Regions from separate parts of the Hydrogenovibrio sp. genome, predicted to be linked through region 3. Evidence: predicted binding sites of a transcription regulator. Region 3 holds the regulator's gene; each other region holds the start of a gene.

Region 1 (10,178 bases), 800 kb from region 3:
CAGTTGCCGGTGTTTGATGAAGCGTTGGTGGCGGACGACGAAAACATTGAAAATCATTTTATCGACTCCAGTGGCCTGATTCACGCGCGCTTTATTTCCCATCAATACGACTTCGACTTCGTCGCCTGGGATTTTGAAGGGGATACCCAAGCTCAATTCAACGACTTGGTTGCGAAAATCCATCAACAGGGTGCGGAAGTTTACTATGCCGAGTACTCGCATTTTGGCGTGCCGGCTTGCCGTATTGTCGTGCCGGGCATGTCGGAGGTCTTTCCGTTGCATGAACTGCTGGATAATAACCAAAACCGCGGTCGAGCTTTACGGGAGTTATTGGAAAGTTTAGTGCAGTCCGACGCGCCGGATCGATTTGAAACCACGTTTGATGCCGTGGAATCTCTTGGTTTTTCCGAGCATCAAGGGGTGGCCAATTTGATTGGGCTGTTACCGGATGCAAACTCTTATTGGAAAAAATTCAAAATTGTCGAATTGCAGATGTGGTTGGCTTTGGCTAACCGAGAGCATGAAACCGCCTACGATCTTCTTCAGGCCAGTCTGTATTTTGTCGACGATGCAGAAATGTTCACGTTTTACAAAGCCTTGGGCTTTGCGCTGGAAATTTTAATGGAGAACGAACTGGCGGCGTATCCGCTATCGGTACAAAAACAGCTTTTTGGTGACGCTGTGGTGGATAAGGTATGGCGTAATATTGACGGCGAAGAAGTGTTTGGCGGTTTGCCGATGGGAATGGCGGCGTTTGAGGCCAGTCAAAGCCATCAGGCATTGTTGGGGGTATATCAACGGGTTCGTACGGTTAAGGCGCAAGACTGGCAATGAAACCGTCGTAGGGTTGATGCTTTTTCAACACTTAAGCGGTTTTAAATCAACACAAAAAGTCGGAATTTGATAAAATGGCGGCCAGATTTTATCAACCGAATAATACGCAAAGGCCCGAAGTTGAAACGGGCCCAAGCTTGCCTGAGATTGAAATAGGAAGCCACAATGAAACTGGATTTTTTAGATTTTGAACAGCCGATTGCCGAATTGGAAGCCAAGATCGACGAGTTGCGTCATCTGGATGGCCAAGACATGGATTTGCTAAAAGAAGTGTCGGCACTGGAAGAGAAAAGTAAAAACCTGACGCAGTCCATTTTCAGTCGTTTGTCGGACGTTCAGGTCGCTCAAGTGGCGCGTCACCCGCAACGTCCGTATATGCTGGATTACCTGAAAGAAATCTTTACCGACTTTAAGGAAATGCACGGTGATCGTGCGTTTGCTGACGATGCGGCGATTGTCGGTGGTCTGGCGCGTATCGACGGCCAACCGGTGATGGTGATCGGTCAGGAAAAAGGCCGTGACACGAAAGAAAAAATTCATCGTAATTTCGGCATGCCGCGTCCGGAAGGGTATCGTAAAGCGCTGCGTTTGATGAAAACGGCGGAACGTTTCAATTTGCCGATTTTAACCTTTATTGACACGCCGGGCGCTTATCCGGGCATCAATGCCGAAGAACGTGGCCAATCCGAAGCCATTGCCCGTAACCTGATTGAAATGTCCGAGTTGACGGTGCCGGTGATTTGTACCGTTATCGGCGAAGGCGGTTCCGGTGGCGCGCTGGCCATCGGCGTGGGGGATGTGACCATGATGATGCAATACAGCACCTACTCGGTCATTTCGCCGGAGGGCTGTGCGTCCATTTTGTGGAAAGACGCCGCCAATGCGGCTGATGCGGCCTCGGCATTGGGGATTACCGCGCCAAGACTGAAAGAGCTTGGGTTGATTGATGTGATTATCGAAGAACCTTTGGGGGGCGCGCATCGCGACTCGAAAGCCGCGGCCTCCGCTTTGAAGCAAGCGTTGCTGAGCCAGATGGAAACCCTGTCGAAACAGCCGGTGGACGCTCTATTGGAAAACCGTTACCAGCGCTATATGCAATATGGTAACTTCGACGTGGCTTAAACGCCATTTCGAATTCGAATACCATGTCTTTTTCAAAGGTTGAGTCAGCGGTTTCCTCGCTGAGCGACCTTTATACTTCCGAATACCGTTTTTTGGTCGCCTTCAGTGGCGGACTGGATTCCAGCGTATTGTTGGATGCCTTGTCGAAACATTTTCCGGCGCATCGCTTGCAAGCCGTTTACGTTCATCATGGGTTGCAGCCCGACGCGGATGACTGGGAAATCGTTACCCGGACTTTTTGCGAAGCCCGAAACATTTCCTATCAGGCCATTCGGGTTACCGTGCCCGAGTCGTCTCGTCAAGGCATGGAATCCGTGGCTCGTCAAGTCCGCTACAAGGCGCTTTATGATGTGTTGGATGATAAGACGGTTTTATTAACGGCGCACCATCAGCGTGACCAGGCGGAAACCTTTTTATTAAGTGCGTTGCGCGGTGGAGGCTTGGCCGGTTTGGCGGCCATGCCGTTTGAAAAAACCGTCTGTCATGAAGGCAAAGTGGTGCGGCATTGCCGACCACTGTTACATATCCCTTATGACGCTTTGAAAGCCTATGCCGCGCATTATCAATTGAGCTGGGTGGAAGACCCATCCAATCAGGATGTCGCCTTAAAACGCAACTTTATTCGTCACGAGTTGTTCCCTAAAATTCACCAGGCCTGGCCAAATTGCGAACAATCGTTTGCGCAGAGCGCGCAGCATTTATCGGAAAGTCTGGGGTTGTTGGACGATTTAGCGCAATCGGATTTGCAAAACTGTATTGCCAATCACTATCAGTTGACACTGCGACCTCTTGTCGATTTAGGGATGTCGCGAGTGAAAAACGCTTTGCGCTATTGGGCCAAAACGCAGGCGCCGCAGGTAACGCTTAACGCCAAAGTGTACGATTGGGTGGAAAGCTGTTTGAACAATCACAACCCGCAGGCGCATCCGAAATTAAAGCAAGCTCAATTGACGTTCCGTGTTTATCGACAAACGCTCTATGCGTTGCCGGACGCTCTGCCGACGGATTACCGAGTTCCTTGGGCAGCATTTGATCCGGCCCAATGGTATTTTTCCGAACCCTTCGGTGTCTGTTTTGAAATTGACCAGGCCTGGCCGAAAGCGCAATTGGCATCTTGCTCGGTGCGGGCGGTGACTGAGGCGGAAGCCGAAAAGCTGGGCCCGAAAACACATTTAAAAAAATGGTTTCAACTGCATGGCGTGCCGCCTTGGGATCGAAACCGTTGGCCGGTACTGGAAATGGATGGCAAAGCGGTGGCGATACTGGGGAAGGATACGAATTCTTCTGACCGGGATTGACGCAATCAAAGATTGCTCAAGGCTTGGGGTTACGGTATAATTAGCTTCCATTCTGATTACCCAATTCCGGTGGGTGCTTTATTCCAAACAAAGCTCTCAATTTGCTGAATTAAAGTCTAAACTAAAGTGATTTCATGACAAAGTTTATATTCGTTACTGGTGGTGTTGTTTCTTCCTTAGGAAAAGGAATTGCCGCTGCTTCTCTCGGGTCGCTTCTGGAAGCCAGAGGCCTCAAAGTCAGTATGTTAAAGATGGATCCGTACATCAACGTCGATCCAGGCACCATGAGCCCGTTCCAGCATGGCGAAGTGTTTGTCACCGATGACGGTGCGGAAACCGATTTGGATTTGGGGCATTACGAGCGCTTTGTACAACGTAATTTCACCAAACGGAACAGTTTTTCGACCGGCCAAGTGTATGAAAAAGTGATTCGTAACGAGCGCCGTGGTGATTATTTAGGCGGTACGGTTCAGGTGATTCCGCACATTACCGACGAAATCAAACACCGTATCAAGCTGGCAGCGGCCGGCGCCGATGTGGCGCTGGTGGAAGTGGGCGGCACCGTTGGGGATATCGAATCCTTGCCGTTTTTGGAAGCCATCCGCCAGTTGGGTGTGGAAGTCGGTCGTGAACGCGCCATGTTTATGCACCTGACCTTGTTGCCTTATATTGCGGTGGCCGGCGAAGTGAAAACCAAACCTACCCAGCACTCGGTCAAAGAATTGCGTTCCATCGGGATTCAGCCGGATATTCTCATTTGCCGTTCCGAACGTCCGTTGGAAGAATCGGAAAAACGCAAAATTGCATTGTTCACTAATGTGGAAGAGCAGGCGGTTATTAATTCGCTGGATGCGCGTACCATTTACGAAGTGCCGAGAATGTTGCACGAGCAAGGCTTGGATGAGCTGGTTACCAATCGTTTCCGTCTGGATGTCCCTGTAGCGGATTTGTCGGATTGGGATAAAGTCGTCGATGCGCAGTTGAACCCGAAAAAATCGGTCGATATCGCGATGGTCGGAAAATACGTCGATTTGACCGAAGCTTATAAATCCTTGATTGAAGCTTTAGTACACGGCGGGATTCAGACGCTGACGCAAGTGAATATTCACTACATCGATTCGGAAGACATCGAAAAATCCGGTACCGGCGTGATTGAAGATATGGATGCTATTTTGGTTCCGGGTGGTTTCGGTGAGCGTGGTGTGGAAGGCAAAATCGAAGCCATTCGTTATGCGCGTGAAAATAAGATTCCGTATCTGGGAATTTGTCTGGGCATGCAAATGGCGGTCGTGGAATATGCCCGTCACGTTGCCGGCATGACGAATGCGCACAGCACAGAGCTGGACGCCAAGACACCGACGCCGGTGGTCGCCTTGATTACCGAATGGACCGATGAAGACGGTAAAGTAATCGAACGCGACGAGACCGTTGACTTGGGTGGTACCATGCGTTTGGGCGGCCAAGGATGTTTGTTGGCAGAAGGCACTAAAATGCAACAAATTTACGGTGATACGTTGATTCGTGAACGTCACCGCCATCGTTATGAAGTGAATGACGGTTACATCGCCAAGCTGGAAGCGGCTGGTTTAATCATTTCCGGTCGCTCAGAAGACGGTAATTTGGTGGAAACCATTGAAATTGAAGACCACCCTTGGTTTGTGGCCTGTCAGTTCCACCCGGAGTTTACCTCTACGCCACGTAACGGTCACCCGTTGTTTAAAGCGTTTGTGGAAGCGGCAAACGAACACAAAAATTCTTAATTAAGAAGGCATTGAAATGAATTTATGCGGTTTTAATGTTGGCATTGACCAACCTTTATTTTTGATCGCCGGCCCGTGTGTGATCGAGTCGGAACAGTTAGCGATTGATACAGCGGGGCAATTGAAAGAACTGACCGATTCATTAGGCATCCCATTCATTTTTAAATCGTCTTACGATAAGGCGAACCGTTCGTCCACCAAGAGTTTTCGCGGACCGGGGATTGAAGAAGGCTTGCGTATTTTACAAAAAGTAAAAGACGACATCGGTGTACCGGTTTTGACCGATGTACATGAAGACACGCCTCTGGACGAAGTGGCGTCGGTGGTGGATGTGATGCAAACCCCAGCTTTCTTGGTGCGTCAAACCAACTTTATTCAAAACGTCTGTCGCCAGGGCCTGCCGGTCAATATCAAGAAAGGCCAGTTTCAGGCTCCGTGGGATATGGTTCAAGTGGTATTGAAAGCCCGTGAAGTCGGTAACGACCAAATCATGGTCTGTGATCGCGGTACGTCGTTTGGTTACAACACCTTGATTTCCGATATGCGTGGTTTGGCCTCCATGCGCCAAACTGGCTGCCCAGTGGTGTTCGATGCAACACATTCCGTGCAACAACCGGGTGGACAAGGCACCACGTCCGGTGGACAACGTGAAATGGTACCGGTTCTGGCTCGTGCCGCCGTCGCAGCCGGGGTGTCCGGTGTCTTTATGGAAACCCATCCGGATCCTGCGAGTGCCTTGTCGGACGGCCCGAACATGTGGCCGTTAGGCAACCTCAAGCCGTTATTGGAAACCTTGAAAGCCCTTGATGATGTGGTTAAGGAAAAAGGGTTTATCGAAACCCTGTCATAGATTGGGTTTTCGGCTAAAAATACGAATTTGTCATCCGTCTGCCATATTCTGTTTCTAGAATGGGTAAGATGAACGAAAAGAATCTGAGTAAAAAAAGAAAATAGGAAAATGCATATGTCATTGATTAAAGATATCAAAGCTCGTCAAGTCATCGACTCACGTGGTAACCCTACGGTTGAAGCCGATGTCATCTTGGAAGACGGCTCAAAAGGCCGTGGTATTTCTCCGTCAGGCGCTTCGACCGGCTCCCGCGAAGCCATTGAATTGCGCGACGGCGATGCGTCGAAATTTGGCGGTAAAGGTGTTTTGAACGCGGTGAATAATATCAATACCGAAATCAAAGCCTGCTTGCTCGGTAAAGATGCCACCGACCAAGTCGCGATTGACAATGCCATGATCGAGTTGGACGGAACCGACAATAAAGCCCGCTTAGGCGCCAATGCCATTCTGGCGGTGTCGATTGCGGTGGCGCAAGCGGCGGCAAAATCCAAGGGCTTGCCATTGTATGCTTACCTGAAAACGGATGATTATAAAATGCCGGTTCCAATGATGAATATCATCAACGGTGGGGAGCATGCAGACAACTCGGTCGATTTCCAGGAATTCATGATTATGCCGGTCGGCGCACCGTCCATGTCGGAAGCCATTCGCTATGGTGCTGAAATCTTCCATGCGTTGAAAAAAGTATTGCACGATAAAGGCTACAACACGGCCGTCGGTGATGAAGGCGGTTTTGCACCGGACCTGAAATCGAATGAAGAGGCGATTCAGGTGATTCTGGAAGCCATCGAAAAAGCTGGCTACAAAGCCGGTGACGACATTATGATTGCAATGGATGCGGCGTCTTCCGAACTGTATAAAGACGGCCAATATTACCTGGCTTCGGAAAACAAAACGCTGTCTTCCAATGAAATGGTTGACTTGTTGTCCGGTTGGGTCAGCAAATACCCGATTATTTCGATTGAAGACGGTTTGGACGAGTCCGACTGGGACGGGTTCAAATATCAGACGGAAAAAGACGGCAAGCGCCTGCAGATTGTCGGGGATGACTTGTTCGTGACCAACCCGAAAATTTTAAAAGAAGGGATCGAAAAGGGCATTGCCAATTCGATTTTGATTAAGATCAATCAGATCGGTACTTTGACCGAAACTTTCCAAGCGATTCAAATGGCCAAAGACGCCGGTTACACGGCGGTGGTGTCTCACCGTTCCGGTGAAACCGAAGATACCGTCATTGCCGATATCGCTGTGGCGACTGGCGCCGGACAAATCAAAACCGGTTCCATGTCCAGAACAGACCGTATCGCGAAATACAACCAGCTGATTCGTATTGAAGAAGAACTGGGCGACAAGGCGGTTTACCCTGGAAAAGACACCTTTTATAACCTGAAATAATTCGGGTCAATCTTGAAAATCATCTACATTGCGCTCGCAATTGTTATTTTGATTCTACAGGTTCGTCTACTGTCATCGGACGGTGGCGTGGGCGAACTGATCTCCCTTCAAAAAAATCTCGATGAACTGCACGCCAAAATCGATGTGTTGGAACAAGACAATGCTTTGCTTCGTAAAGAGGTGAAAGATTTGCAATCCAGTACACAAGCGATTGAAACCATTGCCCGTCAAAAATTGGGCATGATTGGTGAGGATGAAGCCTTCATTAAGATTATCGAATTGCCGAAATCATCCCCAAAAACGCTTGAAAAACAAACCGGTATCGAAAACGGTGAGACGCCTGACGCGTCTTCGAAACCGGCTCCGTAACGCTTAGCGTTGATTTTTCAGAAACACGTAAACGGCTCCGGTGCCGCCATCCTTAGGCTGTGCGCTGCAAAACCCAAGTACATCGGGAATTTGCGGTAAACGATAGTTCACCAGGTTTTTGAGGATTGGGTAATCGGAATCCGAATGGTAGCCTTTGCCGTGCACGATAATGAGATAGCGGGCTTGGTTTTGTAAGGCATCGTGAACAAAATGCTCTAAAGCTTTTTCGGATTCCAATTCGGTGTATCCGTGTAAGTCCAGGCAAAAGGGTGTCTTGAAATCACCTTTTCGCAGGCGCTTGAAATCCTGTGCTGAGCAATTTGGGTGTTGATATTCAATGTATTCAAATGCGGATACGCGGGACGGCCAGGCCTGGTCGTTTTCCTGAAACAGCTCACCGGGTTCACGAGAATTCGAATGGCGTTTGTGGCGCAGGGGCGGCTGCGATTTCGGCGTACCCGTTGCGACGGTTTTACGCGGATTCAGTTTTTGCGTGCCTTGAACGGCTTCCGCAAACAGGGATTTATCTTCATCTGAAATGTGAGACATACTATAATGACACGGTCTAACTGGACAGTTGTTATTTTACCTTAGTCAAGGCAGGTTATGAAAATCTTGTTATCCAATGATGATGGCTATGATGCTCCGGGCATTCGGGCTTTATGGCAGTGCATGCATCGACTGAATGTCCACTCTGATATTCGCCTTATCGCACCGGATCGCAACCGCAGTGCGGCCAGTAACTCTCTCACCTTGATGGAACCACTTCGAATTAATCAGCATGAAGATGCGATTTACAGCGTGAACGGCACGCCAACCGATTGTGTGCATCTGGGCATCAACGGTGCCTTGGATTTTCAGCCGGAAATGGTGATTTCCGGCATTAATGCCGGGGCAAATATGGGGGATGATGTCCTTTATTCCGGCACGGTTGCGGCTGCAACGGAAGGGCGCTTTCTTGGCAAACCGTCGATTGCGGTGTCGTTATGCGGTGACCGCCATTTCGAAACCGCCGCAGAAGTCGTTACTCGCCTGTTTAAAGACTTTCAAAAATTACCGCTTGATAAATCCACCATTCTCAATATCAATGTGCCGGACATCCCGGTTGAAGCCTTGAAAGGCATTCAAATTACCCGACAGGGGAAACGCCATTGTTCGGAGCAGGTTGTGCGTACTAAAGACCCGCGTGGCAAACCCATTTACTGGGTGGGGCCGGCCGGTGATGCCGAGGACGCATCGGAAGGAACGGATTTTCATGCGGTTGAAAACGGCTATGCTTCTGTTACCCCTTTGAAAATTGATTTAACCCATTATGAAATGCAGGCTTTGCTGAAAGGCTGGTTTGACGAAAACGAATGAAAACGCTGTTGAATCAACCGATTGAATATCCTAATGAGGCCTATTTCGAGGCGCAGGGAGTGGGGATGACGTCGCAACGCACCCGTAACCGTTTGGTGGAACGTTTGATGGCTTTGGGGATTACGGATGAGGCGGTTTTAAATGCCATTCGGGTCACGCCCAGACATTTGTTTATCGATGAAGCCATGGCCTCGCGCGCTTATGAAGATACGGCCTTACCAATCGGTCACGGCCAGACGATTTCTCAGCCTTGGGTGGTGGCGAAAATGACATCCTGGCTATTGGCCGGTGGTCCTTTGAATAAGGTATTGGATGTTGGAACCGGCTCCGGTTACCAAGCGGCGATATTAGCCTTGCTGGTGGGTGAAGTATACAGTGTCGAGCGAATTGAACCGCTGTTGCATCGTGCTCAACAAGTATTGAAACGTTTGAAGCTGGATAATGTTCACGCCAGTGTGGCGGACGGTTTTTGGGGAATTCCGGCCGAGGCACCGTTTGATGGTATTGTGTGTGCGGCGTCACCGGAATCGGTGCCGCAGGAGTTACTCGATCAGCTGAGAGTCGGTGGTCGTTTGGTCATGCCGATTGGCGGAACCGAACAAGGCTTGTTCGGCTTTATCAAAACCGAAACCGGTTATATAGAAGATTATCTAGGACCGGTCATGTTCGTTCCAATGTTGACCGGTATCGAAACGTAAATGACACCCCTAACAACGCATGTGATAAGTATTACGAAAAGGATGACCATTGTTCCGTCGATTGTACGATAAGACCCTTCTGTGGTCGAAGCACCCAAAAGCCCCGTGGTATCTTGGCGGGATGAGTTTTGCCGAAGCCTCTTTTTTCCCGATTCCGCCCGATGTGATGTTGATGCCGATGAGTCTGTCTCAACCAAATCGGGCGTATTTTTTTGCCTGGATCACCACCATTACCTCTTTGATTGGCGGGTTGTTGGGTTACGCCATCGGTTACTGGATGCTGGAAGCTACCTGGCCGTTGCTGGAGTCAGTGAATTACGTTGACAAGTATCGAACCATCGAAGGTTTTTTTGATGAGTACGGGGTGTGGATTGTTTTCTTGGCCGGATTCAGCCCGATTCCCTACAAGCTCTTTACCATTTCCGCCGGAGCCACTAACATGGCATTATTGCCGTTTATACTGGCTTCTTTTGTTGGCCGCGGCGCACGTTTC
Region 2 (10,178 bases), 310 kb from region 3:
TGTGGAGACGTCGATTACCGATCCGATTGAGCGGGTGATTCGCAATATTGATAACCTGGACGAAATGACCTCCACGTCCGCTTTGGGAATTTCGTCGATTACCCTGAAGTTCAAGGAAGGCACCAATATGATCGAAGCGGTCGATCAGGTGAAGCAGAAAGTGGATGAGTTGCGCAACTTGCCGCAGGACTCGGAAACCCCGATGATCAGCCGCGTAATCCGATATGAGATGGTGGCGCGTTTATTGTTGATCAGCGATAACGGTGACTTAAGAGAGTTGCGTCACCTGGCACGTCAATTTGAGCGTCAGTTGCTGGACCAAGGCATTGATAAGGTCGATTACGTTGGGATGCCGGAAGAGGAAATGGCGGTGGAAGTGCCGCAGCAAGCCTTGGAAAATTATGGCTTGACCATGCAAGACATTTCCAGCCAGTTAGCGGGCATGAGCCGAGATTTTCCGGCTGGCTCGGTGGGCGATGACGACAGTGTGCGCGATTTGCGGGCCATCAAACAAGGACGAAGTGAAGTGGACTTCGAACGCTTGCCGCTGGTGGTGTCCGATACCCAGAATGTTCTGTTGGGGGACATCGCCAATATCGAGCGTCGCCCGAAAAAGAATGCGCCCATCATTATGGTAGAAGGGCACCCTGCGATAGAAATGAAACTGCAACGCGCCGAGTCCGGTGATACGTTGAAGTCGTCAAAAATCATGCAAGACTGGCTGGCGAAAACCGAACCGACGTTGCCGAGCGGTATTCAGTTGAAAGTGTATGACGAAATATGGGCACTGGTGAACGAGCGGATCATGTTGTTGCTGAACAACGGCGTGGGTGGTTTGATTCTGGTGATTCTGATTCTGTATTTGTTTATGAACGGTCGGGTGGCCTTCTGGGTGGCGGTCGGGATTCCGATTTCGTTTATGGCGACGCTGATGATCATGTATCTGCTGGGCGGTAGCATCAATATGATCAGTTTGTTCGCTTTGATTATGGCCTTGGGGATTATCGTTGATGACGCCATCGTGGTCGGTGAGGACGCGCTGGCCCATTATGAAATGGGCGAACCGGCGCTGCAAGCCGCCGAAGGTGGCGCGCACCGGATGCTGGCGCCGGTCACGGCGTCGTCCATCACCACGGCGGCGGCATTTGTGCCTTTGATGTTGATTGGAGCCGAAATCGGGAACATTCTGTTTGCGATTCCGCTGGTCATTATTGCGGTGATTATGGCGTCGCTGTTGGAAAGTTTTGCGGTGCTGCCGGGGCATTTACGCCATGCCTTTAAAAAGATTCAACCGCCGAAAGAGGGTTCTTTCCGTTATCGGCTCGATAATGCGATTGACCATTTTCGTGAAGTGCAATTCCGGCGCTTAACGCGTTGGGTATTGTCGCATCGTGCCATTACCTTGGCTTCCACCTTAGCGTTGATGATTTTTGCCATTGGTTTGCTGGCCGGTGGGCGGATTGCGTTTGTGTTTTTTCCGTCGCCGGAATCGACGCGTTTGTTGGCGGATGTGCGTTTTGTGGCCGGAACGCCGCCAGAGGTGACAGCGCGCTATGTGGATAACCTCTATCAGGCGTTGCTGGAGACGGAGCAAGCTTTGGAACCGGGCATCGTTAAAACAGCAGTGGTGCATCATAACGAAACCAATAACGGGGAAACCGGGGCTAACTTCGGGGGCATTAATATCGAACTGGTGGAGTCGGATCAGCGTGAAACCCGTAACCCTGAGTTCATCAAGGTGTGGCAGGAGAAAGCCGGAAAAGTCCCAGGTCTGGACGTTTTGTCCATTGAAGCACCGCGTAACGGTCCGCCGGGAAGCGATATCGAAGTTCGCTTTTGGGGCGCGAATCCGAGCGTATTGAAACAAGCATCGCTGGATTTACAACAGGTGTTGTCGCAAATTCGCGGCGTGTCGGGGGTGAAAGACGATTTGCCGTACGGGCGAGAACAGTTGGTTTATGAATTGACGCCGCAAGGGCAGGCACTGGGCTTTACCTATGCCTCGCTTGGGCAGCAATTGTCGGATGCCTTTTCCGGACGGTTGGCGCAAATTTTTACCGATGGTGAGGACGAAGTAGAGGTTCGGGTGCAGTATCCGCGTGGCGAGCAGGCTAAGTTGGCGACGCTGGGGAGCATGCAGGTGATGACGCCGGACGGGCAAAGTGTGCCGTTGAGTTCGGTCGCGAAATGGAAAAACAAGCAAGGTTTTGATGCGGTGCGTCATGTGGATGGCCGGTTGACGATTACGGTTAAGGCGGAAGTGGATAAAAGTGTGAATAACGCCAATCGCATTTTGGCACAGCTAGAAGAAACCACGTTGAAAACATTGGTGGCGCAATACGGATTGAGTTATTCGATGGAAGGGCAGAGTGCCAATCAGGCCGAAACCATGGGCGATATGAAAATCGGGTTGCTGATCGGGTTGGCGACGATTTACATAGTGTTGGCTTGGGTATTCGCATCCTATGGCTGGCCACTGGTGGTGATGATGGCGATTCCGTTCGGTTTGATCGGTGCGATTATGGGGCACTGGGTGCTGGGCATCGATATGACGATTTTATCGTTGTTTGGTTTTTTCGGTTTGTCCGGCATTGTGGTTAACGATTCGATTATTTTGGTGAGTTTCTACAAGCGGCTTCGTGAAGAAGGCATGGCGATTAATCAGGCGTTGGAGGAAGCGGTGGTGCAGCGGGTTCGAGCGGTGTTTCTAACCTCGCTGACAACGATTGCCGGTTTGACCCCCTTGCTGTTTGAAACGTCCTTGCAAGCGCAGTTTTTAATTCCGATGGCGGCGTCCATTGCCTTTGGGTTGATGTTTTCGACCTTATTGATTTTGTTGGTGATTCCGGCGACCTTGTCGCTGTATGAAAATTTCCATGACGGGTGGCGGGCTCGAAAGCAGGCCGCCGTTGAGACGGCCTAGAAAGTCCTGTTTCAGCCAAATGTGGGTTATTCGCCTTGGAACCCCGGGTTCCAAGGGTGGTCGCAACGAATCAAGCCGTCTTCAATTGGGGGCGTTTCAATCGCCCCGTCAAAGGCTTTCCAGGCATTGAACCCCCCGGCCAGGTTGATTACATTGGTATAGCCCATCTGTTTCATGGTGTAAGCGGCCAGTGCGCCGCGCCCGCCGGCTTGGCAAAAAATAATCCAGGGCTGGTTCAGGTCCGACAACTCCGATTCATGTCCTTCAAAACACATATCGCACTTGGGTTCCAGAATACCTCTGGGAATATGCAGAGACATGGGGATGGTGCCGTCAAGGTATTCCGCGGCTTCGCGGACATCGAGGGTTTTGTAGCCTTGCGCCCGATAGTCTTCAACCTGGTCGCAAGTGATTTCATTAATATTGGCTTTGGCCGTTTTTACGAGGTCTTTCAGTCTGAGAGGCATAGCGAACTCCTTGTTTGAAAAGAGAAAACGTCAAGCCATTTTGATTCTAGCATAGATTTTAAGGGATTTATTTTGGGTTGGAGCGCCTTTCATAAAACTTTCAAACAGCCTGGTGCAAATCAAAAGCATCATATACTCCAAGCCGCCTATACGGTTGTTTTATTAGGTTTTGCGTGAAGAAATAGTGAAAAAAACCAATTTTTTTCAGTGCTTATTTCTCCGCTGAAAGATAAGAAAACTTGATGATTTTGTCATTTTGAGAGAAAATGTTCGTCCAATTTTGCACTTGTCACTTTCAAAAAGGGTCAAAAAGGCCAAAAATTTAAAGTGAATAAGGACACCGAATTTTTATAACTTGAGGGAAGTTGCCAATGTCAACTCGTAGAGAACTAGCCAATGCGATCCGTGTGTTGAGCATGGATGCCGTCCAAAAAGCCAAGTCTGGTCACCCAGGCGCGCCGATGGGGATGGCTGATATCGCCGAAGTCTTGTGGAATGACCACATGAAGTACAACCCGACCAATGCAAACTGGGCCGATCGCGATCGTTTCGTTTTGTCGAATGGTCACGGTTCCATGCTGATTTATTCATTGTTGCATTTGACTGGGTTTGACCTAGGAATGGAAGACATTAAGCAGTTCCGTCAATTGCATGCTAAAACAGCCGGGCACCCGGAATACGGTTATGCCGAGGGTATCGAAACCACGACCGGTCCTCTAGGACAAGGTTTGACAAACGCGGTGGGTATGGCGATTGCCGAACGCACTTTGGCGGCGCAATTCAATAAACAAAACCACGACATCGTGAACCACTATACCTATGTCTTCATGGGTGACGGTTGTTTGATGGAAGGTTTGTCTCATGAAGCGGCGGCCATGGCCGGTACTTTGGGTCTTGGTAAGCTGGTCGCTTTCTGGGATGATAACGATATTTCCATCGACGGTCACATTTCTGACTGGATGGAACGTGATGTCGCGGGCCGTTTTGAATCTTACGACTGGCACGTGATTCGTGACGTTGACGGCCACGATGCCGATGCGATCGATAAAGCCATCCGTGAAGCCAAGTCCATTAACGACAAACCAACGCTGATCTGTACCCGTACGACAATCGGTTTCGGTTCGCCAAACCTGTGTGGTACGCACGACTGTCACGGTGCCCCTTTGGGTGACGAAGAAATTAAGTTGACGCGTGAAAACCTAGGTTGGGAACACGAGCCGTTTGTGATCCCGGAAAACGTATATGAAGGCTGGGACCACAAAGCGCAGGGCGCGAAAGAGGAAGCGGAATGGAACGCTAAGTTTGAAGCGTATCGTGCTGAATTCCCAGAATTGGCGGCGGAATTTGAACGTCGCATGGCCGGTGAATTGCCAGCGAACTTTGAAATGGAAATGGATAAGTTTATCGCTAAAACGCAAGACGAGATGCCAAACATCGCTTCACGTAAAGCGTCTCAAAACGCGATCGAAGCGATGGGACCGATTTTGCCTGAAATGTTCGGCGGCTCCGCTGACTTGACCGGGTCTAACTTGACGAACTGGTCTGGCACCGTGAAAGTGAATCATGCGAATCCAAACGGTAACTACCTGTCTTGGGGGGTGCGTGAGTTTGGTATGGCGCACATGATGAACGGGATGGTTCTGCACGGTGGTTTCAAGGTTTACGGCGCTACTTTCTTCATGTTCATGGAGTTCATGCGTAATGCCTTGCGTATGTCGGCCTTGATGAAAATCGGTACGATTTATGTCTTCACACACGATTCCATCGGTTTGGGTGAAGATGGCCCAACACACCAACCGGTCGAACAAATGGCGACGATGCGTGTGATTCCAAACTTCCAAACATGGCGTGCGTGTGACGCGATTGAGTCGGCTGTGGCTTGGAAACTGGCGGTTATGCGTGGTGACGCACCGACTGCATTGGTTTTCTCTCGCCAAGGTTTGACGCCAATGGAGCGTACGGCTGAGCAAGTGAAAAACATCGAAAAAGGTGGTTACGTACTGAAAGATTGTGACGGTACACCAGACATCATCTTTATTGCGACCGGTTCTGAAGTTGGTTTGGCGGTTGAGTCTGCTGAAGCCATGGATGCAAACGTGCGTGTTGTTTCCATGCCGTCAACGGATGCGTTTGACGAGCAGGATCAAGCTTACCGTGATTCCGTGTTGATTCCAGGCGTTAAGCGTGTTGCGATCGAAGCCGGTGTGGCGGAGTCTTGGTACAAGTATGTTGGCCTGGACGGTGATTGCGTTTGCATGAAAACCTTCGGTGAATCTGCTCCAGCGGGTGAGCTGTTCAAAGAGTTCGGCTTCACTGTTGAGAAGGTGGTGGCCACCGCGAACAAGGTTCTTGGTAAATAACCCATTTCATTTTTTACCAGGCCTGGCTGGTTTGCCGGTCGGGTCTGGCGTATTTTAGGAGTAAATAAGAATGACTATTAAAGTTGGTATTAACGGTTTTGGCCGTATCGGTCGTATGGCTTTCCGCGCAGCAGCAAAAGATTTTGCAAATATTGAAGTTGTTGCAATTAACGATCTTTTAGATCCTGAATACCTAGCTTATATGCTGAAGTATGATTCTGTTCACGGTCGTTTTGACGGAACAGTTGAAGTGAAAGACGGTAACTTGGTTGTGAACGGTAAAACCATCCGCATCACCGCTGAGCGTAACCCAGCTGACCTAGCGTGGTCTGATGTAGGTGCTGACCTAGTCATCGAATGTACTGGTTTCTTCCTAACTGAAGAGTCCTGTCAGGCACATATCGACGCCGGTGCGAAAAAAGTGGTTCAATCCGCGCCTTCTAAAGACCACACGCCAATGTTCGTTTACGGTGTTAACCATGAAGAATATGCTGGTCAAGCAATCGTTTCTGCCGCTTCTTGTACAACTAATGGTTTGGCGCCAGTGGCGAAAGTCTTGAACGACAACTTCGGTATCAAGCGTGGTCTGATGACAACTGTTCATGCGGCAACCGCCACTCAGAAAACCGTTGACGGTCCTTCTATGAAAGACTGGCGTGGTGGTCGTGGTATTCTTGAGAATATCATCCCTTCTTCTACTGGTGCAGCGAAAGCGGTCGGTAAAGTATTGCCAGCGTTGAACGGTAAGTTGACGGGGATGGCTTTCCGTGTACCAACGTCTGATGTGTCAGTTGTTGATCTAACGGTTGAGCTTGAAAAAGACACTTCTTATGACGACATTTGTGCCGCGATGAAGAAAGCGTCTGAAGGCGAAATGGCGGGTGTACTTGGTTACACTGAAGAAGCCAATGTTTCAACTGACTTCCGTGGTGATTCTCACCCATCCATCTTTGACGCTAAAGCAGGTATCGCACTAGATCCTACTTTCGTTAAAGTCGTTGCATGGTATGACAACGAGTACGGTTATACCTGTAACATGATGCGCGTTGTTGAGCACGTAGGAACGCACTAAGCGTCATTCGTGACGGTAAAGGCCGGGTTCTCTGACCCGGTCTTTTATTCATTTTTCTTGTCGGCATTGATTCAGTGCGGAAAAGAAAAATGAATTTTTGACAATCGAATGCGCTTTTCCCGAGTGAAAAGTGTTTTTAAACTTTAAGAAAGAGGACTGAATATGTCTGTAATTAAAATGTCTGACTTGGACTTGGCTGGAAAGCGAGTATTGATTCGTGAAGATTTGAACGTTCCGGTTAAGGATGGAAAAGTGACTTCTGATGCGCGTATCCGTGCATCTTTGCCAACCATTAAAATGGCGGCGGAAGCCGGTGCAAAAGTCATGTTGATGTCTCACTTGGGGCGTCCGACGGAAGGTGAATATGCAGAAGAGTTCTCTTTGGCGCCGGTTGCAGCCGATTTGTCTGCAAAGCTAGGCAAAGAAGTGCGTTTGGTTAAAGACTACCTTGACGGCGGCGTTGATATCGCGGAAGGCGAAGTGGTTTTGTTGGAAAACGTTCGTTTTAACGTCGGCGAAAAGAAAAACGACGAAGCTTTGTCTCAAAAATACGCGGCTTTGTGTGACGTTTACGTCATGGATGCATTCGGTACGGCGCACCGTGCGCAGGCGTCTACACATGGTGCGGGCGCTTTCGCTGGCACGGCGTGTGCCGGTCCTTTGTTGGCGGCGGAATTGGACGCGTTGGGTAAGGCATTGAATAACCCAGCACGCCCAATGGTCGCGATTGTAGGTGGCTCCAAAGTTTCCACTAAGTTGACCGTGCTTGAGTCGCTGTCTGAAAAAGTGGATCAATTGGTTGTGGGTGGCGGTATCGCCAATACCTTCATCGAAGCGGCTGGTTATAATGTTGGTAAATCGTTGTCTGAAAGCGACTTGGTACCAACCTGTAAAAAGTTGAACGAAATCATGGAAGCTCGCGGCGCTGCGATTCCATTAGCGTCTGATGTTGTATGCGGTAAAGAATTCTCCGAATCGGCGGCGGCGGAAACGAAAGCCGTTGCGGATGTCGCGGATGACGACATGATTTTCGATATCGGCCCGGATTCGGCCGCTGAATTGGCGAACATCATTAAAAACGCTGGCACGGTTGTCTGGAACGGTCCTGTGGGCGTCTTCGAATTCGACCAGTTTGGTGGAGGTACCAAAGCGATTTCCATGGCGATTGCCGAGTCGTCCGCTTTCTCCATCGCGGGTGGTGGGGATACGCTGGCCGCGATTGATAAGTACGACATCGCCGATAAAGTTTCTTATATCTCAACCGGCGGCGGTGCTTTCCTAGAGTTCTTGGAAGGCAAAAAACTACCGGCTGTTGAAATGCTGGAAAAAGCGGCACAAAAATAAGCCGTAACTCTTTAGGCCAAGCAAAGTGGCTTGGCCTTTTATGTTTGATATTTTAATTTAACCATTCATTGACGCTTCGTAATTGAAAGGTGAGAGGATGCCTCGGTAAATGAATTTTGACCCGGTGATGGGTCCCCGATCAGGGAAGTTTATTTCGCGAGTCATCTTGCTTTCTGTCGAGACGCAATGAGACGTTTGAGGATGATAAAGTTTATGCCATCGAGTTTAAGAAGAACAAAAATTGTTGCGACCTTGGGGCCGGCAACGGATCGTGAAGGCGAATTGGAAAAAATGATCCAGTCCGGTGTGGACGTTGTGCGCATTAATATGTCGCACGGTAACGCCGAAGATCATATTATCAGAGCGAAAAAAGTACGCGAGTTATCCGCCAAAATGGACCGTGAAGTTGGTGTTTTGGTGGATTTGCAAGGGCCGAAGATTCGTATTGCGCGTTTCTCCGAAGGCAGCATTTATTTGGAACCGGGCGATAAGTTCGCACTGGATAACGATGTTGATCCGACGGCCGGTAATCAAAAAGAAGTCGGGTTAACCTATAAAAGCTTGCCTTACGACGTTAAATCCGGCGATCGTTTGTTGCTGGACGACGGACGAGTGGTGCTGGACGTCGAAAGTGTCGAGGGCGAGCGCGTTAACTGTATTGTTGTTGTGGGTGGTAAGCTGTCCAACAACAAAGGCATTAACCTGCTGGGCGGTGGGTTATCCGCATCCGCTTTGACCGAAAAAGACAAAGAAGACATTTTGACCGCGGCGGAAATTCAGTGTGACTATCTGGCCTTGTCTTTTCCGAGAAGCGCCGAAGACGTTGAGTTTTGTCGTTCGTTAGCTGAAAAAGCCGGGTTGGTGTGTAGCATCGTTTCCAAAATTGAGCGTGCCGAAGCGGTTAATGATGATTTTACCTTGGACAGCATTATTCTGGCGTCGGATGTCATCATGATTGCCCGTGGTGACTTGGGGGTCGAAGTTGGTGATGCTCAGTTGCCGGCCCTGCAAAAGAAAATGATTAAGCGCGCCCGTCAGTTGAACCGTATTACCATCACGGCGACTCAGATGATGGAAACTATGATTGAGAACGCGATTCCAACGCGTGCCGAAGTCTTTGACGTGGCGAATGCCGTTATGGACGGAAGTGATGCTGTCATGCTGTCCGGTGAAACCGCCACAGGCCATTCTCCGAGTTTGGTTATTAAGACCATGTCCGACATTGCGCATGAAGCTGAAAAATCACGTAGTACACGTGAATCGACTCACCGTATTGATGAATCCTTTACCGCAATTGACGAAACCATCGCGATGTCGGCCATGTATGCCGCCAATCACTTTGGTGTGAAATGCATTGCCGCCTTGACGGAATCGGGTAATACGCCATTATTGATGTCCCGTATCAGTTCGGGGATTCCGATCATTGCTTTGACGCCGCATTTGGAAACGCGTCGTAAAGTCACTTTGTATCGTGGGGTTTACCCAACCAGCGTTGATTACAGCGACTTGACGGATGATGAGGTGAAAAACGAAATTCTGGATGAGTTGAAACAGAAAGGTGTCGCTAAAACGGGCGATCTGATTATCGTGACGCGTGGTCAATCACGCGGTTTGATGGGCGGCACCAACCAAATGGAAATCGTTAAGATTCCATAAGATAAAGCGATAGAAAACCTTAAAAACCAAAACTTTATTAAGCTTTTTAATGAAAAGAAAGCTTGTTAGAATACAACGATTGATTTTTTAAACTAATAGAGGAGTCTCGCACATGGCGATGATTACACTTCGTGAACTAATGGACTACGCGGCAGAAAACAACTTCGGTATGCCGGCGTTTAACGTAAACAACATGGAACAAGTGCGTGCAATCATGCGTGCTGCGGACAAATGCAACTCGCCAGTTATCCTTCAAGGGTCGGCTGGTGCGCGTAAATATGCCGGCGAACCAATGCTGCGTCACCTGATTGAAGGTGCGGTTGAAATGTTCCCACACATTCCAGTTGTTATGCACC
Region 3 (10,178 bases):
ACCATCTAAAACCCGGAAAATTCCGCTGGGATTCGCCAAGTTTCGTGAAATTTTGTCCTGTTGATAATAGCTGGAACCATGCCAGAATGCCAATATTTTTTTAAAGATTTTTAAGTCCTTGATAGACAAGAAAAAATACTCTTATTAATTGTGTTGTTGTTGTTCAGAGACGCAAAATTTTTTATTTGTATTGGTGCAGTGTGAATTGTTTTGGTGCATTTTGGAATAAACCGTTTGAAATGAGAAGCGGTTTAATTGGGCAAATTATTTTGGAGTTTAACCTTTCTGTCATTTTAATCTTTTTGTCACATTGAAAAGCTATCATCTACCCATCTTAAATCACTCCCTAGGAATTTTGGATGGATCAGTCAGCGCAGAAAGCACTTGAACAGGCCTTGAAAGGGCCGAAGTTTGAAAAGCGTATCAAACGCCGAAACCTTGTCGATAAAGGGTGGGCTTCCAGTATTTCAATCGGTGGTGTCGGTGTTATTTTGTCGGTACTGCTGATTATGTTTTTCCTTGTTTACGTGGTGGCCCCTTTGTTTATGCCGGCCAGTGTCAAAGAACATTCAAGTTATGCGTTGCCGGGCGGAAATCAGGAAAAAACGCTTTTTTACGGAATGGATGAATATAAAGAAACCGCGATGCGCATTACCGAATCCGGTCAGTTAATCGGGTTCAATGCCGATAATGGACACATTTTGACGCAATCCAAATTGCCTCTGAATGGGGAAACCGTCACCAGTTTTACGCGCGTGAATGAGTCAGACAAGTTAATGGCGTTCGGCTTGTCCAATGGCGGGGTGCTGCTGGCGAAATACGGTTATAACGTGACCTACCCGAATAACGAGCGCAAGGTGACTCCCGCGTTGACTTTTCCATTTGGTCAGTCGCCGTTGATTTTGGGTGACCGCGCGATTACGAAAGTGGCGGCGCGGGTCAGTGACTCGCAATTGGTCGTGGCTTATCAGCAAGCGGGCGGGTCGCATGTTTTCGTGAAACAGTACGATAAGGTTGAATCCATGCTGTCGGACGATGTCGCTCTGGAAGAGTACGCCGAGGGCGAGGTGCCGAATAATATGACGGTGGACTGGCTGATGATGGGGGGCAATATGCGCAACCTGTACTTGGTCTCCAAAGACGGCGCGACACTTTATTATGATTTGTCGAACCTGAGCGAGCCGGTTTTGTTGCAGAAAGTCAACTTGGTGAATGGTGACGAGCAAATCGCTTCTTTGCGTTTTTTATTAGGTGAATATTCGTTAATGGTGGGGACCTCAAAAGGGCGTGTGTTGCAGTGGTTCCCGGTTCGGGACCATAACAACAACTTCCGTTTGGAATTTATTCGTGACTTTAACGTGGATAAAAAACCGGTCAATTTTATTGCCATTGAACATAGTCGTAAAGGGTTTGTAACACTGGACCGCTCCGGTGAGATTAATTTATACAACGCTACGGCGGAACGGCATCTGGCCTCGGTTAAAGTGAATACCGGGTTGAATTTCTTGCTCATGGCCCAGCGCGGTAATGGCGCTTTAGTGGAAACCGCCGACGGTCAGATTCTGAATTACGATATTAAAAACGAACATCCGGATGTGTCCTTCTCAAGTTTGTGGGGTAAAGTTTGGTACGAAGGTTATGAAGAGCCGAGTTATACCTGGCAGTCATCCTCCGCCAGTGCCGACTTTGAGCCAAAATTTTCCATGGTGCCATTGACCTTTGGCACCATTAAAGCGGCACTGTATTCCATGTTGTTTGCCGTACCGCTTGCCGTCCTGGCGGCGATTTATACCGCGTTTTTTATGGACAACAAAACTCGCCAATTCATCAAGCCGACCATCGAGTTGATCGAAGCCTTGCCGACGGTTATTCTCGGGTTCTTAGCCGGTTTGTGGCTGGCACCTTATATGGAATCGCATTTGGCCGGTTTTTTTGCCGTATTGCTGGTGGTGCCGATAGGGATACTTTTATTCGGTTTCGCCTGGTCTCGTCTGCCGGAACCTCTACGCTTGCTGGTTCCGACTGGGCGTCGCGCCGTGCTGATGTTGCCGGTGGTGCTCTTTTTGGGTTGGTTTGCGCTGTCATTGAGCTCACCGATCGAAAACCTATTCTTCCACGGTGATATGCGTCACTGGCTGACGTCCAGTGCAGGCATTGATTTCGATCAGCGTAATGCATTGGTCATCGGGTTTGCGATGGGCTTTGCTTTGATTCCGACCATCTTCTCGGTGGCGGAGGATGCCATCTATAACGTGCCAAGTTATTTAGTCAACGGGTCTTTGGCGCTGGGTGCCAGCGGCTGGCAAACCTTGGTTGGCGTTGTGTTGCCAACGGCCAGCCCGGGGATTTTTTCGGCCATTATGCTGGGCTTCGGACGCGGCATCGGGGAAACGATGATTGTATTGATGGCCTCCGGCAACACGCCGTTGATGGATGTGAATATTTTCCAAGGCATGCGGACGCTGTCAGCCAACCTGGCGGTGGAAATGCCGGAAGCGGAATTGTATAGCTCGCATTACCGCGTGCTGTTCCTGTCCGGTCTGATCTTGTTTATTTTCACGTTTGTTTTCAATACGCTCGCAGAAGTGGTGCGCGAACGCATGCGCCGTAAGTATGGCTCACTATAAAGGATATTGACATGAAAGAATGGTTCAAAAAAGGCGAACATTGGGTTTGGTTTAGTGCGTCGACTGTCAGTATCAGTGTGGTGTTGGTTGTCGGTTTGCTGTTGATGATTTCCTTCCGAGGGTTGGTGCATTTCTGGCCGCACCCAGTTTATGAATATGAAGTGAAAACTAATAACGGCCACATTGAACAAGTGGTCGGCGAATTGCATGAAGTCAAAAGCAAAGAGTTTAAAGACTCGGATGCCGAGGACGGCATCGTCCGAATCCCGCAATATCTGCTGAAAGTCGGAAACCGTGATGTGTACGGTATTGATTTCCGTTGGATTAACTCGGCCAATATCGTTGGGCGTCAAGACATTTTGGATGATGGCGTCACCGTGGTGGAACGCTATGAGTGGGGGAATGTCTACGGTCATTTGGAGCACATTAAGCAAGATGGCAAAATCATTGCCCGGGGCGACAATGTTTTACCGATGATGCAACAGTTGGTCGACAGTGGTTTGGATTTGCACGATCAGATTCGCTACATCGAAAAAGTTGTGATCGGTGGGATCAACTATCAGCTCGAACAATTACGCTTGGACCAGAAACGTCTGGAAGCGAGCGACGATTATACGGCGCAAAAGCAAGCGGAATTCGACGCTGAACGTACCAAGTTAAAGCAAGCTTTTAACGATCAGCAAGATACGTTGAAGGTGCTGTATCGCCAGTCCAATAATTTGGGTGAGGTCACGTTGCAGATTGCGGGTAATAAGTTTATCCACGTTCCGGTTAAATCGATTGTGCGTTTCTGGCAGCCGAACAATATGACGTTTGCCGAACAGGTTGGATTCTTCTTTACGTCCATCGGGCATTTCTTGATTGACGATCCGCGTGAAGCGAACACCGAAGGCGGCGTTTTCCCGGCGATTGTCGGGACGGTGACCATGGTTATTTTGATGGCCATTTTCGTGACCCCGATGGGCGTGATTGCCGCCGTTTATATGAGCGAATACGCCAAAGACGGCATTTTGCTGAGAACGGTGCGAATTTCCATTAATAACCTGGCGGGGGTGCCGTCTATCGTGTTCGGTATCTTTGGCCTCGGGTTCTTCGTTTACATTATCGGCGGCAGTATTGACGAACTTTTCTATAGTTATGCCTTGCCGAGTCCGACCTTCGGGACACCGGCGTTGCTGTGGGCGTCCTTGACCATGGCGCTGTTGACCCTGCCGGTGGTGATTGTTTCCACGCAGGAAGGCTTGTCCCGTATTCCACGTGCCTTGCGTGAGGGCGGCCTGGCGTTGGGCGCAACCAAGTCCGAAACCATTATGAAAATTGTCCTGCCGATGTCGATGCCGGCGATTATGACCGGTTTGATTCTGGCGGTGGCACGTGCCGCGGGCGAAGTGGCACCGCTGATGTTGGTGGGTGTAGTCAAATTGGCACCGGAACTGCCGATTGATTTGAACGCACCGTTTATTCACTTGGACCGTAAGTTCATGCACCTGGGTTTCCATATCTACGACGTCGGCTTCCAAAGCCCGAACGTTGAAGCGTCTCAGCCGCTGGTTTATGCCACGTCTTTATTGTTGGTGTTGATTATCGTCGGTTTGAACCTCGGAGCGATCACGATCCGTAATAAGCTGAGAGAGAAGTACAAAGCCCTGGATAACTAATGGCCTGATGGAAAATGGCCAGGCCTGGTGGATTATTGCAATAGAATTTTAGAATAGGAATGTTGTTATGACTGAACAGAATATGAATATTTCGATTGACCGTGATCATCGTGGTATGCACTTGGACAACGAAAAAATGGCGATTGAAGTGAAGGATTGGAATTTGTTTTACGGTTCCAAGCAAGCCCTGCAAAACATCAATATGAAACTGCCGCAAAACCGGGTAACAGCCTTTATCGGGCCGTCCGGTTGCGGGAAGTCCACTTTATTGCGCTGTTTTAATCGTATGAACGATTTGATCGACATTGTACGTGTGGAAGGCGATATGCTGCTGCACGGCGATGACATGTACAGCAAGCATATGGATGTGGCGGCATTGCGCCGTCGTGTGGGCATGGTGTTCCAAAAACCGAATCCTTTCCCAAAATCCATTTACGAGAACGTCTGTTACGGTTTGCGCTTGCAAGGCATTAGTGATAAGAATGTTTTGGATGAAACGGTGGAATGGGCTCTGAAAGGGGCGGGACTTTGGGAAGAAGTCAAAGACCGTTTGGAAGAGAATGCTTTGGGCATGTCCGGTGGTCAGCAGCAGCGTCTGTGTATTGCGCGTGCCATTGCCATCAAGCCGGAAGTTTTGTTGTTGGACGAGCCGACATCGGCTTTGGACCCGATTTCCACCTTGGCGATTGAAGAGTTGATTTTCGAGCTGAAAAAGGACTTCACCATTTTGATCGTCACGCACAACATGCAGCAGGCGGCACGTGTGTCGGACTATACCGCATTCATGTACATGGGAGATTTGATCGAATATACCGATACCGACTCTCTGTTCACGAATCCGCAAGTAAAACGCACCGAAGATTACATTTCCGGTCGTTATGGTTAAGTGAAATTGCATTAGGTTGAGTATCGTTATAAGAACAATCAGGAGAATCATCACATGGAAAAACAAGAATTCAGCTCACACATTTCGGAAATGCTGAACCGTAATCTGGAAGATTTGTTCAACCACATTCTGGAAATGGGAGGGATGGTTGAGCGTCAGTTCGAAACGGCGTTGGTCGCTTTAGGCAGCGGCGATACCGAAAAAGCGGTGGAAATCATCGCGTTTGACAAAGCGATTAACAAAGCGGAAATGGAAATCGACCGTTTGTGTGCGAAAGTATTGGCGCGCCAGCAACCGACGGCTTCCGATTTGCGTTTGATTATTGCCGCCATTCGCATCGCCATCGACCTGGAACGTATGGGCGACGAGATTGTTAAAATCGCGAAAATGGTCATCGTGTTCGGAAAAGAGCATGAAGTGAAGTGCGCCGAATTGCCGGGCTATGTTGAGTTGATGGATATTTCGACTCGCTCCAACGCCATGTTGAAAACCGCTTTGGATTCGTTTGCTCGTGTTTCCACTGAAGGGTCTGGTAAAATCATTCAGGAAGAAGAATTGATCGATGACATTTTTGCCAAAGCCATGGTGGATTTGAAAACCTCTCTGAAAGAAATGCCGGATCAAGTAGAATGTTTGATGGAAATGATCATTGCGTTGCGCGCATCCGAGCGTGTATCGGATCATGCCCGAAACATTGTGGAAAGTATCATCTACCTGGTTCAGGGGATGGATATGCGTAACCTAGACAGTGATCGTTTGGATGAATTTCTAAACACGCTGGAATCTTAGTGAGAAAGACTTATGACAGAGCAATGCATTTTAGTGGTTGAAGATGAAGCCGCGATTCGAGACATGTTGAATTTCACCTTAACAGCAGCGAATTACAAAGTCATCGAAGCCCCGAATGCAGAGCAAGGCTGGAAAATGTTGTTGGAGCACCAGCCGGATTGCGTATTGTTGGACTGGATGCTGCCGGGGGTTTCCGGTGTTTCGCTGGCTCAGCGTATCCGTCAAAACGACCAGATCGCCAGTACGCCCATTCTTATGCTGACGGCGCGTGGGGAAGAAAACGATCAGGTGCAAGGCTTTGAAGCCGGAGCCGACGATTACGTGGTCAAACCTTTTTCGCCGCGTGCGTTGGTGGCGCGCGTCAAAGCGCTTTTGCGCCGTCAATCGCCTGAAAAGAATGCCTTGGATGTGGTTCGAACCGGCGATTTGAAACTGGATTTGTCCAGTTACCGTTTTACAGTCAATGACCAAGAAGTTAAACTTGGGCCAACAGAGTTCAAGTTAATGCACTTTTTTATGACGCACTCCAACCGGGTTTATACACGGGTCCAACTATTGGATCAGGTCTGGGGGGAGAATGTTGTGGTCGAGGAAAGAACGGTCGATGTTCACATTCGACGTCTCAGAAAACTATTGGAGCCCGTCGGGGCCTCTGATACGATTCAAACCGTGAGAGGTGCTGGCTATCGTTTCTCTGTTGATTAAGAGGAAAACGATTCAGTGTCAAAAGGAATTACGCGGGAACTCACCTGGATCATCACCAGTGTTTGGTTGGCACTGTTCATCGCATGGGTGACCGATTGGTGGATGGCCACGTTTGTCGGTTATGTGCTGTTCTACATGGCTCGTCAGCTTTACAGTATCTATCGTTTCGAACTTTGGATGAAAGGCACGCCCAATGTGTCTTATCCGCCTGGCTCCGGATTATGGGGTGAACTGGGGTACCTAGTCTCACGTAAACAGCGCTCGCTGGAAAAACACGCCGACCTGCAATTTTATAAATCCGAACAATTTCTCGCCGCCTCCATGACGGTGCCGGACGCCATTATTTCGCTCAACGAAGCCAATCAAATTGAATGGTTCAATAATTCCGCCAAAAAACTGTTTAAGCTGAAACACAGCGATACGCACCGCAAAATCGAAAACCTATTACGGCACCCGGACTTCATTCGATACCTCAAAGCGGGTGTCTATGACAAATCGGTGATTTTGTCGTCGTTGAACGGCATTCAGCGGGTGTTCAGTTTAAAGTTGTTTCCGTATTTTCAGGCGCATAAGCTGCTGATTGTTAAAGACATTCACGAACTCTACAATTTGGCGCAAATTCGCCGTGATTTCATTGCCAATGCCTCGCACGAATTGCGCACGCCCTTAACCGTTTTAAACGGTTATATCGAAGTGATGATGGACGGTCAGGAGCCGGATTCGATTTGGGAAAAGCCGCTGGAACAGATGCATAATCAATCGGAGCGCATGCAGTCCATTATCAACGACCTTTTGACGTTATCGGCGATGGAATCGGAGACACTGGTGGATAAAGAGAAAACCGTCCCCATTGCACAAATTCTCAAAAAGATGGAGCAAGATGCCACCCAGATGAGTCAGGGGAAACACACCTTTACGTTCGAGTTGGACGAAAGCTTGGCCTTGAAAGGCTATGAGGAACCGTTGAAAAGTGTGTTGATGAATCTGATTTCCAATGCCATTCGTTATACGCCGGACGGAGGGGAAATCACCGTGCGCTGGTATGAAGATGAAAAAGGGCCGCATTTTCAGGTGGAAGATACCGGCATCGGAATTTCTCAGGAACACATCAGTCGTTTGACGGAGCGTTTTTACCGAGTGGATACGGCGCGTTCACGCGACACAGGTGGAACCGGTTTGGGGTTGGCTATTGTCAAACATATCTTGGAGCGCCATGAGGCCAAGCTGGTGATTAAAAGCCAATATGGCAAAGGCTCAACTTTCCGTTGTGATTTTCCGCGTAAGAAAGCGGTGCATTAACATAAGTAGCGGTGTTGGTTGGAAGGTTAATCAACAAAGAAAATGCCCAGGCCTGGCGGGAATGATGGAATCACCAGGCCTGGTTGAAATGAATGTTCAGTTGACGCTTCGAAAGGGGGATGGCTTACGGCAACATCATTTTAGGGTAACATCATCCCGCGGATGGTGAAGTAAATCATCGCGGCGAGAATGCCGGAAACCGGCACGGTAATCACCCAGGCGGCGACGATTTTCAAGAAAGCGGAGCGCTTGACCAATTCTTTTTGATACACCTTATTCAACGATTTACGTTCTTTTTTGGACAGCTCCACTTCGGCTTTATGTTGTTTGAGTTCCGCCAGCATGGTTTTCTTTTCTTGCAAGCTCGCGTTGCTGAAACGGTCGATGTATTGTTCGATTTCCGCTTGATTAACCCCCTCGTGGTGGTCACGAATCTGTTGCAGGGTCTTGGCGTAGTTACGTTTCAGGTATTCACGCAGGAAGCCGACACCAAAAATCCCGCCCACGGCAATGTGGGTGGAGCTGACCGGCAAGCCCAATTGCGAGGCAAGAATCACTGTGATGGCGGCCGCCATGGCAATCGAGAAGGCCCGCATTTGATCCAGTTCGGTGATTTCCGAACCGACGGTTTTAATCAGCTTCGGTCCGAACAATAGCAAGCCTAAACTGATACCGATGGCGCCGATCAGCATGACCCACAGCGGAATTTCCGCTTTGGTAGAGACTTCGTGGCTTTGTACGGCATCATTGATGGCCGCCAGCGGGCCGACGGCGTTGGCAACGTCATTGGCCCCGTGGGCGAAACTCAACAGAGCGGCGGCAAAGATTAATGGAATGGTAAACAGGGTGTTAACGCTGGCTTTACTGCTTTTTAGGCCAATGGCTTGACGGGCGATCATCGGACGGACGGCCAGGTAGATAACGAATGCAATCGCGACCCCAACCAGCGAGGCGGTTAAAAAGTCCGTGTGCCAAATCTTCTTCAGGCCTTTTAAAATTAAATAGGTGGAAAAGGCCCAAGCCATAACGGAAATGAGGATGGGGACCATCTTTTTGGCCGCGGTGAGCATATCGTCCTGATAGGTAATACTGCGTTTGATCCAGAGCAGGAACATGGCGGCGATCAGGCCGCCGATCACCGGCGAGATAATCCAGCTGGCGGCAATGGCTCCCATTTTATCCCAGTTGGCGATTTCCCAACCGGTGGCGGCAATACCGGCACCCAGTACGCCACCAACAATCGAGTGAGTCGTCGATACCGGCGCGCCCATGGCCGTGGCCAGGTTCAGCCAGATGGCACCGGATAAGAGTGCGGCAATCATCAGCCAGACAAAGGTGTCGCCGTTTTCAATCAGGTCGGGGTCGATAATGCCTTTTTTAATGGTGCTGATGACGTCGCCACCGGCAATCAAGGCGCCAGCGGATTCAAATATCGCTGCAATGATGATGGCACCGGTTAAGGTCAACGCTTTGGAGCCCACCGCCGGCCCGACGTTGTTGGCCACGTCATTGGCGCCGATATTCATGGCCATGTAGCCGCCGATCATAGCGGCAATCACCAATTCAACACTGACCGTTCCGGTTCCGAGTTGCAAATTGGCGGAGAAAAGCATGATGAGGATGATGAAGAGCAGGGCGGAGCCGAATCGAAACATCTCCTTTCGGCTTTTGCTGGTGGCGTCTTCTATGTCATTAATGTCCCGAAATTCCATTGAGTGTCTCTCTTTTCAATTTGAGCGATTCTGACAAGCAGGAATTGTATAAAAAATTACATGACGATTGGGATAATGTGACAAATATATTGCAATATATTTGATGTATGGTGAGTTTTCAGGCCTGTCGGGCGGGTTTGAAATGTGTCACATAACTGTCATTTTTGTTTCATTTGGATGTTACGCCAGCGCTTCATAATTCTTCCTGTCTATAAAGATAAATACTTTCTATTTTTTAGGAGAAGAAGTAATGAAACGCAATCTACTAATTGCAATGGGTCTTGCGACCGCCGTGATTTCTAACACTGTTTATGCTGCCGGTGTGGATTCTGCTATTCCAGAATACAAAAAAGTTTCCGGTGTTTCCGGTAACTTGTCTTCTGTTGGTTCCGATACCTTGGCGAACTTGATGACGCTTTGGGCTGAAGAGTTTAAACGTACTTATCCTAACGTCAATATTCAAATTCAAGCCGCTGGTTCTTCAACGGCTCCTCCGGCATTG

The links. Region 3 encodes PhoB, which activates phosphate uptake and scavenging genes when phosphate is short. Its sites were predicted from a motif close to GNNTGTCATAAAACTGTCANAT; they were not measured.
Region 1: a site for PhoB is predicted at 5,890-5,911, ahead of eno (phosphopyruvate hydratase). Genes of this name have one in related genera too.
Region 2: a site for PhoB is predicted at 3,475-3,496, ahead of tkt (transketolase). Genes of this name have one in related genera too.

Annotation. Positions count from the first base shown of each region.
Region 1 covers NZ_OZ223196.1:1,367,015-1,377,192, reverse strand. Annotated here, with positions in the region: gene ycaO (30S ribosomal protein S12 methylthiotransferase accessory factor YcaO) at 1-834, shown strand, start outside; gene AC0KH7_RS06655 (acetyl-CoA carboxylase carboxyltransferase subunit alpha) at 1,000-1,956, shown strand; gene tilS (tRNA lysidine(34) synthetase TilS) at 1,980-3,254, shown strand; gene AC0KH7_RS06645 (CTP synthase) at 3,389-5,014, shown strand; gene kdsA (3-deoxy-8-phosphooctulonate synthase) at 5,031-5,864, shown strand; gene eno (phosphopyruvate hydratase) at 5,979-7,259, shown strand; gene AC0KH7_RS06630 (FtsB family cell division protein) at 7,272-7,628, shown strand; gene AC0KH7_RS06625 (Smr/MutS family protein) at 7,632-8,177, opposite strand; gene surE (5'/3'-nucleotidase SurE) at 8,235-8,987, shown strand; gene AC0KH7_RS06615 (protein-L-isoaspartate(D-aspartate) O-methyltransferase) at 8,984-9,685, shown strand; gene AC0KH7_RS06610 (YqaA family protein) at 9,735-10,178, shown strand, end outside.
Region 2 covers NZ_OZ223196.1:249,978-260,155, forward strand. Annotated here, with positions in the region: gene AC0KH7_RS01155 (efflux RND transporter permease subunit) at 1-2,923, shown strand, start outside; gene AC0KH7_RS01160 (rhodanese-like domain-containing protein) at 2,950-3,390, opposite strand; gene tkt (transketolase) at 3,762-5,750, shown strand; gene gap (type I glyceraldehyde-3-phosphate dehydrogenase) at 5,821-6,822, shown strand; gene AC0KH7_RS01175 (phosphoglycerate kinase) at 6,985-8,166, shown strand; gene pyk (pyruvate kinase) at 8,380-9,822, shown strand; gene fba (class II fructose-bisphosphate aldolase) at 9,935-10,178, shown strand, end outside.
Region 3 covers NZ_OZ223196.1:562,217-572,394, forward strand. Annotated here, with positions in the region: gene AC0KH7_RS02665 (ABC transporter permease subunit) at 360-2,627, shown strand; gene pstA (phosphate ABC transporter permease PstA) at 2,639-4,285, shown strand; gene pstB (phosphate ABC transporter ATP-binding protein PstB) at 4,353-5,171, shown strand; gene phoU (phosphate signaling complex protein PhoU) at 5,226-5,960, shown strand; gene phoB (phosphate regulon transcriptional regulator PhoB) at 5,973-6,665, shown strand; gene phoR (phosphate regulon sensor histidine kinase PhoR) at 6,681-7,964, shown strand; gene AC0KH7_RS02695 (inorganic phosphate transporter) at 8,105-9,676, opposite strand; gene AC0KH7_RS02700 (PstS family phosphate ABC transporter substrate-binding protein) at 9,927-10,178, shown strand, end outside.